One region of the Streptomyces sp. DT2A-34 genome, then DNA from elsewhere that is predicted to be linked to it. Evidence: riboswitches for the same ligand, from Rfam matches in the RefSeq annotation. Region 1 holds a riboswitch; each other region holds the start of a gene.

Region 1 (2,252 bases):
CCGCGGACGACACCGGACGCGTCGTCATCGTGGACCGCCCCGGCGCCGTCCAGACGCAGCTGCTGATCGGCCGCATCGGTCCCGACCGGCACGACCGCGTGTGGCCCGCGCAGGTCCTCGGCACGTACTGCCTCGGCGGCACCCTCACCTCCCGCCTGGACAAGGTCCTGCGCGAGGAGAAGGGCTACACCTACGGTGTGCGCGCGTTCGGGCAGGTCCTGCGCTCGGCTCCGGACGGCACGGGCGCGGCCATGCTCGCCATCAGCGGCTCCGTCGACACCCCGAACACCGGCCCGGCGCTGGACGACCTCTGGAAGGTCCTGCGCGGGGTGGCCGACGAGGGGCTCACCGACGCCGAGCGGGACTTCGCGGTGCAGAACCTCGTCGGGGTGGCGCCGCTGAAGTACGAGACCGCCGCCTCCGTGGCGAACACGCTGGCCGATCAGGTCGAGCAGCACCTGCCCGACGACTACCAGGCGACGCTGTACCAGCGGCTCGCCGCGACCGGCACCGTCGAGGCCACCGCGGCGGCCGTGAGCGCCTTCCCGGTGGACCGTCTGGTGACGATCCTCGTCGGCGACGCGGCCGAGATCCGGGAGCCCGTCGAGGCCCTCGGCATCGGCGAAGTCACCGTAGTGGCAGCCGAGTAGCAGGCGGACACCGCGCCGGGCGACGGCACGCGCGCGTGGAAGGGGCCCTGGTGACTTCCAAGCCACCAGGGCCCCTTTATGCCCGAATTGAGGGAAAGGTTGCCTGTCTGGCCTGTGGGATGCGCTACAAAAGTCGCGATCCGTTTGGGGATTGAAAGTGGCGCCCCTTAGCGTCTTCCGGGCTGTCCGTCAGGCAGTGCGCCGCGCCCGCGGCACCGGACAGTCATCGCCGAGTCCCCGTACGGCGCGAGCCAGGGGAGCCGGGGACCCACCCGTAGTCCCTGGGGTGAATCGGACGCCCGCGCAGCCGCGAGGGGGTCCGTAGGAGACCTTCCTGCTCCGAACCCGTCAGCTAACCCGGTAGGCGAGAAGGAAGGAAAGGACCAGCCACTACATGGCGTTCACCTGCGCCACCGGGAAGAACCGCCCCACCGGGAAGCACCGTCGCCCCAGCCGGTTCGAACGCACCACCGCCCGCGCTGCGGGCGTCGCCGCTCTCACCGCCACCGGTGTCATGGGCACCCTCGCCGCCCCGGCGCTCGCCGCCGAACCCGCCGTCGAGCAGACCGGCCTCATCCCCGTCGTCACGATCGGGGACTCGATCGCCGCCCAGATCGCCGCCCAGGCCGCCGCCCAGGAGCAGGCCGCCGAGGAGGCCGCGGCCCGGAAGAAGGCCGCCGAGGAGGCAGCGCGCAAGAAGGCGGCCGAGAAGGCCAAGCAGGAGCGCGAGGCCAAGGAGCGCGCCGCCCGCGAGGCCGAGCGCAAGCGCCTGCTGTCCTACGTCGCCCCGATCTCCGGCTCGTACATCTCCACCGGCTACAAGGCCGGCGGCGCCGTCTGGTCCTCCGGCAGCCACACGGGCGTCGACTTCCACGCCGCCAGCGGCACCTCCGTCCACGCGGTCGGCTCCGGCACCGTCGTGGAGGCCGGCTGGGGCGGGTCGTACGGCAACAGCATCGTGATCAAGATGAACGACGGCACGTACACCCAGTACGGCCACCTGTCGTCCATAGGCGTCTCGGTGGGCCAGACCGTCACCCCCGGCCAGCAGATAGGCCTGTCCGGCGCCACCGGCAACGTCACCGGACCGCACCTGCACTTCGAGGCCCGCACGACGGCGGAGTACGGCTCCGACATCGACCCCGTCGCCTACCTCCGCTCGCACGGCGTGAACATCTGACGCCTCCACCGCGCCTCCCCGAGGCCGGTCACTCCGAGGACGGTCCCCCCGAAGCCCCGGCTCCCCGAGCCGGGGCTTTCGGCGTTCCCGACGACCGACTTGTCCAAAAAATATCCATGGATTCCGACCCGCCATCGGAAATTCCAGCCGGTTGCAATAGAGTCACTGAACACACGTCATTCGTCGACGTTTCACGGGGATTAAAGCGGAGGTCGGACATGCGTATTCCGGCGCACTCGGTATGCACGGCGATCCGGGACGACATCGTCGCCGGTGTCTACGAGCGTGGCAGCCGGCTCACCGAGGAACTCCTCGCGCGCCGCTACGGTGTCTCCCGCGTCCCCGTGCGGGAGGCACTGCGCACCCTGGAGGCGGAGGGCTTCGTGGTGACCCGGCGGCACGCGGGCGCGTGCGTCGCCGAA
Region 2 (2,252 bases), 1.8 Mb from region 1:
CACGGGGATCCTGACCGACATCGCCCAGTGAGGGCCTTTAGTGAGAGCTCTTAGTAAGGGCCGTTCACGTTGTCGATCGAGCCGTACCGCGCGGCCGCGTAGTTGCACGCGGCCGTGATGTTCGCGACCGGGTCGAAGGGGTCGTAGACCGTCCCCGGGACGTGGTAGGCCGCGAAGGTGGGGTCGATGACCTGCAGGAGGCCCTTGGACGGGGTGCCCGCCGCGGCGTTGGAGTCCCAGTTGTTGATGGCGGCCGGGTTGCCCGACGACTCACGCATGACGTTGCGGTAAATGCCGTCATATGAACCGGGGATTCCGTTTTGCGCCATGATGTCCAGCGCGTTGCGGATCCAGCCGTCGAGGTTGTCCGGGTACGACTTCACGGAGGCCGTGGTCGCGTGGGCGACGGCGGACTTCTTGGCCGGTGCGGACGCCTGGTCGGCCCTCTTGCTCGCCGCGGCGGCCTTCGTCGCCCGGACCTTCAGGTCGACGCCCGGGTGGATCAGCCGGGGGTTGTCGCCGATGGCCTTGCGGTTGTCCTTGTAGAGCTGCCGCCAGCCGCCCTGCGCGTCGTACCGGTCCGCGATGCCGTAGAGGGTGTCGCCCTTCTTCGTGGTGTACGTGACCGACTTGGCCTTTGCCGCGGACGGCGCGGACTGCGGTGCCGCCTGTGCGACGGCGGGGGCCTGGGCCGGCTGGGCGGCGCTCGCGGTGGTCGCGCTCAGGAGCGGGAGAGCGAGGGCTGCGGTACCGGTTCCGGCTGCGACGACGTGGCGGGTGAGCGGGTTGGTTCTGGGGCGGCGGTGCTTGCCTCGGGCCATGGCGCTGTTCCTCTCCGACGCCTGCGAGGTGAGCTGTCGGGTTCGGGCGGGAGATGCCCGGTCGCGCCGCCTTGCGGCAGCGCGAACTTCACCCCGAGCCGGTCCGGTGCGCCATCAAGGCGGCCGGTCCGGCGACTTACCTGGGTCCCCCGCTCCTGCCGTGCGTGAGTGAGTGCGTGGGTGGGTGGGTGACTCGGGCGGCGGCAGGATTCGGCGTCCGCCCGACTGAGCGGGAACGTATGCGAGAGCACATGCCCGGAACAAGTGTCATGGTCACCTGTCATGCCGGTTGACCATGGTCTGGTACCTATGGGCTACTTGATCCTTTGCGGTTGCCAAGCCTCAACTTGCGCTCGACGCAAGGGAGGAACGGGTGCGTCCGGTCGGGTGTGCGGCTGGGTGCGCGTGACCCAATTCACTGGCATCCACAAGAGCGGCAAATCGGGCAATGGCTCCAACTCGTCGTCAATCGGCCGTCCGTTGAGTCCGTTTCTCCCGTGTCCGGTGGAAAAACGTCTGTTCGTCCTCCCGGCAGATCACCTCGCTGGAGGTGACGAAGTACTCCCTTTTGTGGCTTATCTCCGAGCGCGTCCGCGCTGTTACGTCCCACGCCAGGTACGTCTCCAGCGCGCCCTCGGTGAACTCCAGGCCGTCGGGGTACACGCGCGTGCCGCCGTACCGGGGGGCGACCTCCAGGCGTCACTCGCCCTTGGCGACGTCCCGCACGACGAGCCGCTCGGGGCGCGCTCGTCCAGCGTGATTGGGCGAGTTCACGCCGAGCGGCTGCACCTGCTCCGGTTCCTCGAAGGTGATCACTGTGTCTCCTGCTGATTCGTCCAACGCATGTGCGCGTAGCGGAAGTTCCAGCAGGCGGAGGAGACGGCAGGGCGGATGCGGTGACCGGGCGGGAAGGCGTGGCCGATGCCGTTCAGCTCGAAGGTCACGTCCTCGGTGGCACCGGCTCCCACGGCACCGTACGGTCGCGGCCGTGGCGCGCCGACAGGTTCAGTACGCCACGCGTGACCAGGGTCGAGGCGCCGTGGGGTGCCACGTCGCAGAGCCGGGCGACGACCTGCCCGCGCGGCACGTCCTAGGGTCAGCCAGCCGCACCTTCGGCCACCCCAACACCCAGGTGTCTCGAAGAAACGGCCGGCGTCGATGCCGGTGTGCATGGGGGAGCGCACGAGGACGGGGGCGCCCTGGCAGGCGTACGTCACGCCGCGCACGGGGGGGTGCCCCTATGGGTTTCGTCAAGCTGATGGGGCGGGTTGGGGGTCGTAGAAGGTGCCGTCGCGGAGCATCGCGAAGAGCACGTCGGCTCGTCGTCTCGCGAGGCAGAGGAGGGCTTGGGTGTGGTGTTTTCCCTGGCTGATCTTCTTGTCGTAGTAGGTCCGGGAGGCCGGGTCGGCCAGAGCCGCGAACGCGGACAGG
Region 3 (2,252 bases), 1.2 Mb from region 1:
GGCTGCGGGCCGCGCACCCGGGCGTCGCCTTCGAGTCCTGCTCGGGCGGGGGCGGGCGGATCGACCTCGGCGTGCTGAGCCGTACGGACCAGGTGTGGACCTCGGACAACACCGACCCCCTCGACCGGCTCGCCATCCAGCACGGCTTCAGCCAGATCCACCCGGCCCGGGTCATGGCCGCCTGGGTCACCGACAGCCCGAACGCCATGCTCAATCACCGTGCCAGCTCGCTGCGCTTCCGGTTCGTGAGCGCCATGGCGGGCGTGCTCGGCGTCGGCGGTGACCTCGCCACGTGGAGCGAGGAGGAGCTCGCCGAGGCCCGGGAACGGGTGACGCTCTACAAGGAGATCCGGCCCGTGGTGCAGCGCGGCGACCTCTATCGGCTGCGGCCTCCGCGGGGCGGGTTGAGCGCGGTGCAGTATGTGCTCGGGGGCGAGACGGTCGTCCTCGCCTGGCTCCAGGCCCAGAGTTACGGCGCGCCCGTCCCGGCGCTGCGATTGCGCGCCCTTGACCCGACAGAATCGTACGAATGCCTTGAAACGGGCGAAATTCACCGAGGTGCCGTACTGGTGCATCACGGACTGCGCGTCGGTTTGCATGGCGACCTTGATGCGGCAGTTATCCGACTGCGTCGCATCTAGGGGTTCTGTCCGAATTAGCGCCTTCATTCCAACTCGCTCTGGAGTGAAGGGAGCTGGAGCGGTGTCACGTGAGGAGTGTCATATTCGTGACCGTGCGTCGCCCGTCATGTTCACGTAATTCCCGTGCTTTTCCAGGGGTTTTACGTCCGGCGGCGCACCGGTAATCCACGGAGTGTGACTGGGAATTCCCACAAGGGATCAACAGGAACGCATTCGGACGGAACCCCTCACTTGTTCCCTTGCGTCTTCCTCGCTTACGTTCGCCACCAATCCGGACGGACGCCCAATCCTGCCGCCGCCCGGAGACCGCACACTCACCCGACCACGGCAGGAGCGGGGGACCCACAGGTACAACCGCCTGTTCCGGTCTCCGGAACGGCTAGGGGTAAAGCCGCGTTTCGGCGCGGCCGGGCATCTCCAGCCCGCACCCGACAGCTCACCTCGCAGGCGCCGGAGAGGAATTCGCCATGCCCGCGAAGGGTAAGCACCGCCGCCCGAAGTCCCAGCGCTTCACCCGCTCCATAGCCGTCGCCGGAACCGGTGGCGCCGCTCTCGCCCTCCCTCTCATCGGAGCCACCGGCGCCCACGCCGCTCCCTCGCAGTCCGTTTCGGAAAAGGCCGTTCAGTCACTTCCGGCCGCCGAGAAGAAGGCGGTCGAGAAGACGGCCGCCGAGAAGAAGGCGGTCGAGAAGACGGCCGCCAAGAAGAAGACGGCCGTGCGGACCTATTCGGTGAAGGTCGGCGATTACCTCTCGAAGATCGCCGACGAGCAGGACGTCAGCGGTGGCTGGAAGAAGCTCTACGCCGACAACCGCGAGGTCGTCGGCGAGGACCCGTCGCTGATCCACCCCGGCCTGAAGCTCACGATCGGCAAGAAGGCCACGGCGAGCGCCCCCAAGTCCTCGTCGTCCTCGCCCTCTTCCTCCTCGTCGTCCTCCAAGGACTCGTCCGCCGCGAAGTCCTCCGCGTCGAAGAAGACGACCACGGCCGCCCAGAGCGTCGAGAGCACCGGCACGACCACCGGCTTCTCCGCCCCCGTCGCGGGTGCCGCCGTCAGCACCGCCTACAAGGTGGCGGGCAGCATGTGGTCCAGCGGCTACCACACCGGCGTCGACTTCGTCACCCCGACCGGCACCGCACTGAAGGCCGTTGGCGCGGGCACCGTCGTCTCCGCGGGCTGGGGCGGCGCCTACGGCAACCAGGTCGTCATCCAGCTCGCCGACGGCTACTACGCCCAGTACGCCCACCTGTCGTCGCTCTCCGTCTCGGCCGGCCAGACCGTGACCGCGGGCCAGCAGATAGGCTTCTCCGGCGCGACCGGCAATGTGACCGGCCCGCACCTGCACTTCGAGATCCGCACCACGCCGGACTACGGCTCGGACGTGGACCCGGTCGCCTACCTCCGCTCGAAGGGCGTCCCGGTCGGCTGACGACCCCTTCCTCGGAACCACCTGCCTGACACGCCACCGAAGGCCGGACCTCGATCCCTAGGTCCGGCCTTCGGTGTGTCCGGCTGCGCCCGTTCATGATCGCTTCATTGCGGTCTTGTGCCAGAGCCGGCCCGGGGTGTCGACAAGGAGGGGAGGGTGAGGACACAGTGATCCCCGTCAT

What was found. Region 1 has a riboswitch for cyclic di-AMP ahead of QQM39_RS09585 (M23 family metallopeptidase). Riboswitches for the same ligand answer to the same signal wherever they lie in the genome.
Region 2: it holds a riboswitch for cyclic di-AMP, as region 1 does, so the genes downstream of both, QQM39_RS17535 (LysM peptidoglycan-binding domain-containing protein) here and QQM39_RS09585 (M23 family metallopeptidase) in region 1, are expected to answer to the same signal.
Region 3: it holds a riboswitch for cyclic di-AMP, as region 1 does, so the genes downstream of both, QQM39_RS04325 (LysM peptidoglycan-binding domain-containing M23 family metallopeptidase) here and QQM39_RS09585 (M23 family metallopeptidase) in region 1, are expected to answer to the same signal.

Annotation. Positions count from the first base shown of each region.
Region 1 covers NZ_JASTWJ010000001.1:2,217,534-2,219,785, reverse strand. The annotation lists gene QQM39_RS09590 (pitrilysin family protein) at 1-650, shown strand, start outside; cyclic di-AMP (ydaO/yuaA leader) riboswitch at 868-1,031, shown strand; gene QQM39_RS09585 (M23 family metallopeptidase) at 1,045-1,830, shown strand; gene QQM39_RS09580 (GntR family transcriptional regulator) at 2,049-2,252, shown strand, end outside.
Region 2 covers NZ_JASTWJ010000001.1:3,994,270-3,996,521, reverse strand. The annotation lists gene QQM39_RS17540 (HAD family hydrolase) at 1-31, shown strand, start outside; gene QQM39_RS17535 (LysM peptidoglycan-binding domain-containing protein) at 51-821, opposite strand; cyclic di-AMP (ydaO/yuaA leader) riboswitch at 827-1,002, opposite strand; partial or broken gene QQM39_RS17530 (CocE/NonD family hydrolase C-terminal non-catalytic domain-containing protein) at 1,287-2,008, opposite strand; gene QQM39_RS17525 (IS110 family transposase) at 2,072-2,252, opposite strand, start outside.
Region 3 covers NZ_JASTWJ010000001.1:1,008,833-1,011,084, reverse strand. The annotation lists gene QQM39_RS04330 (alpha-galactosidase) at 1-641, shown strand, start outside; cyclic di-AMP (ydaO/yuaA leader) riboswitch at 947-1,104, shown strand; gene QQM39_RS04325 (LysM peptidoglycan-binding domain-containing M23 family metallopeptidase) at 1,109-2,071, shown strand.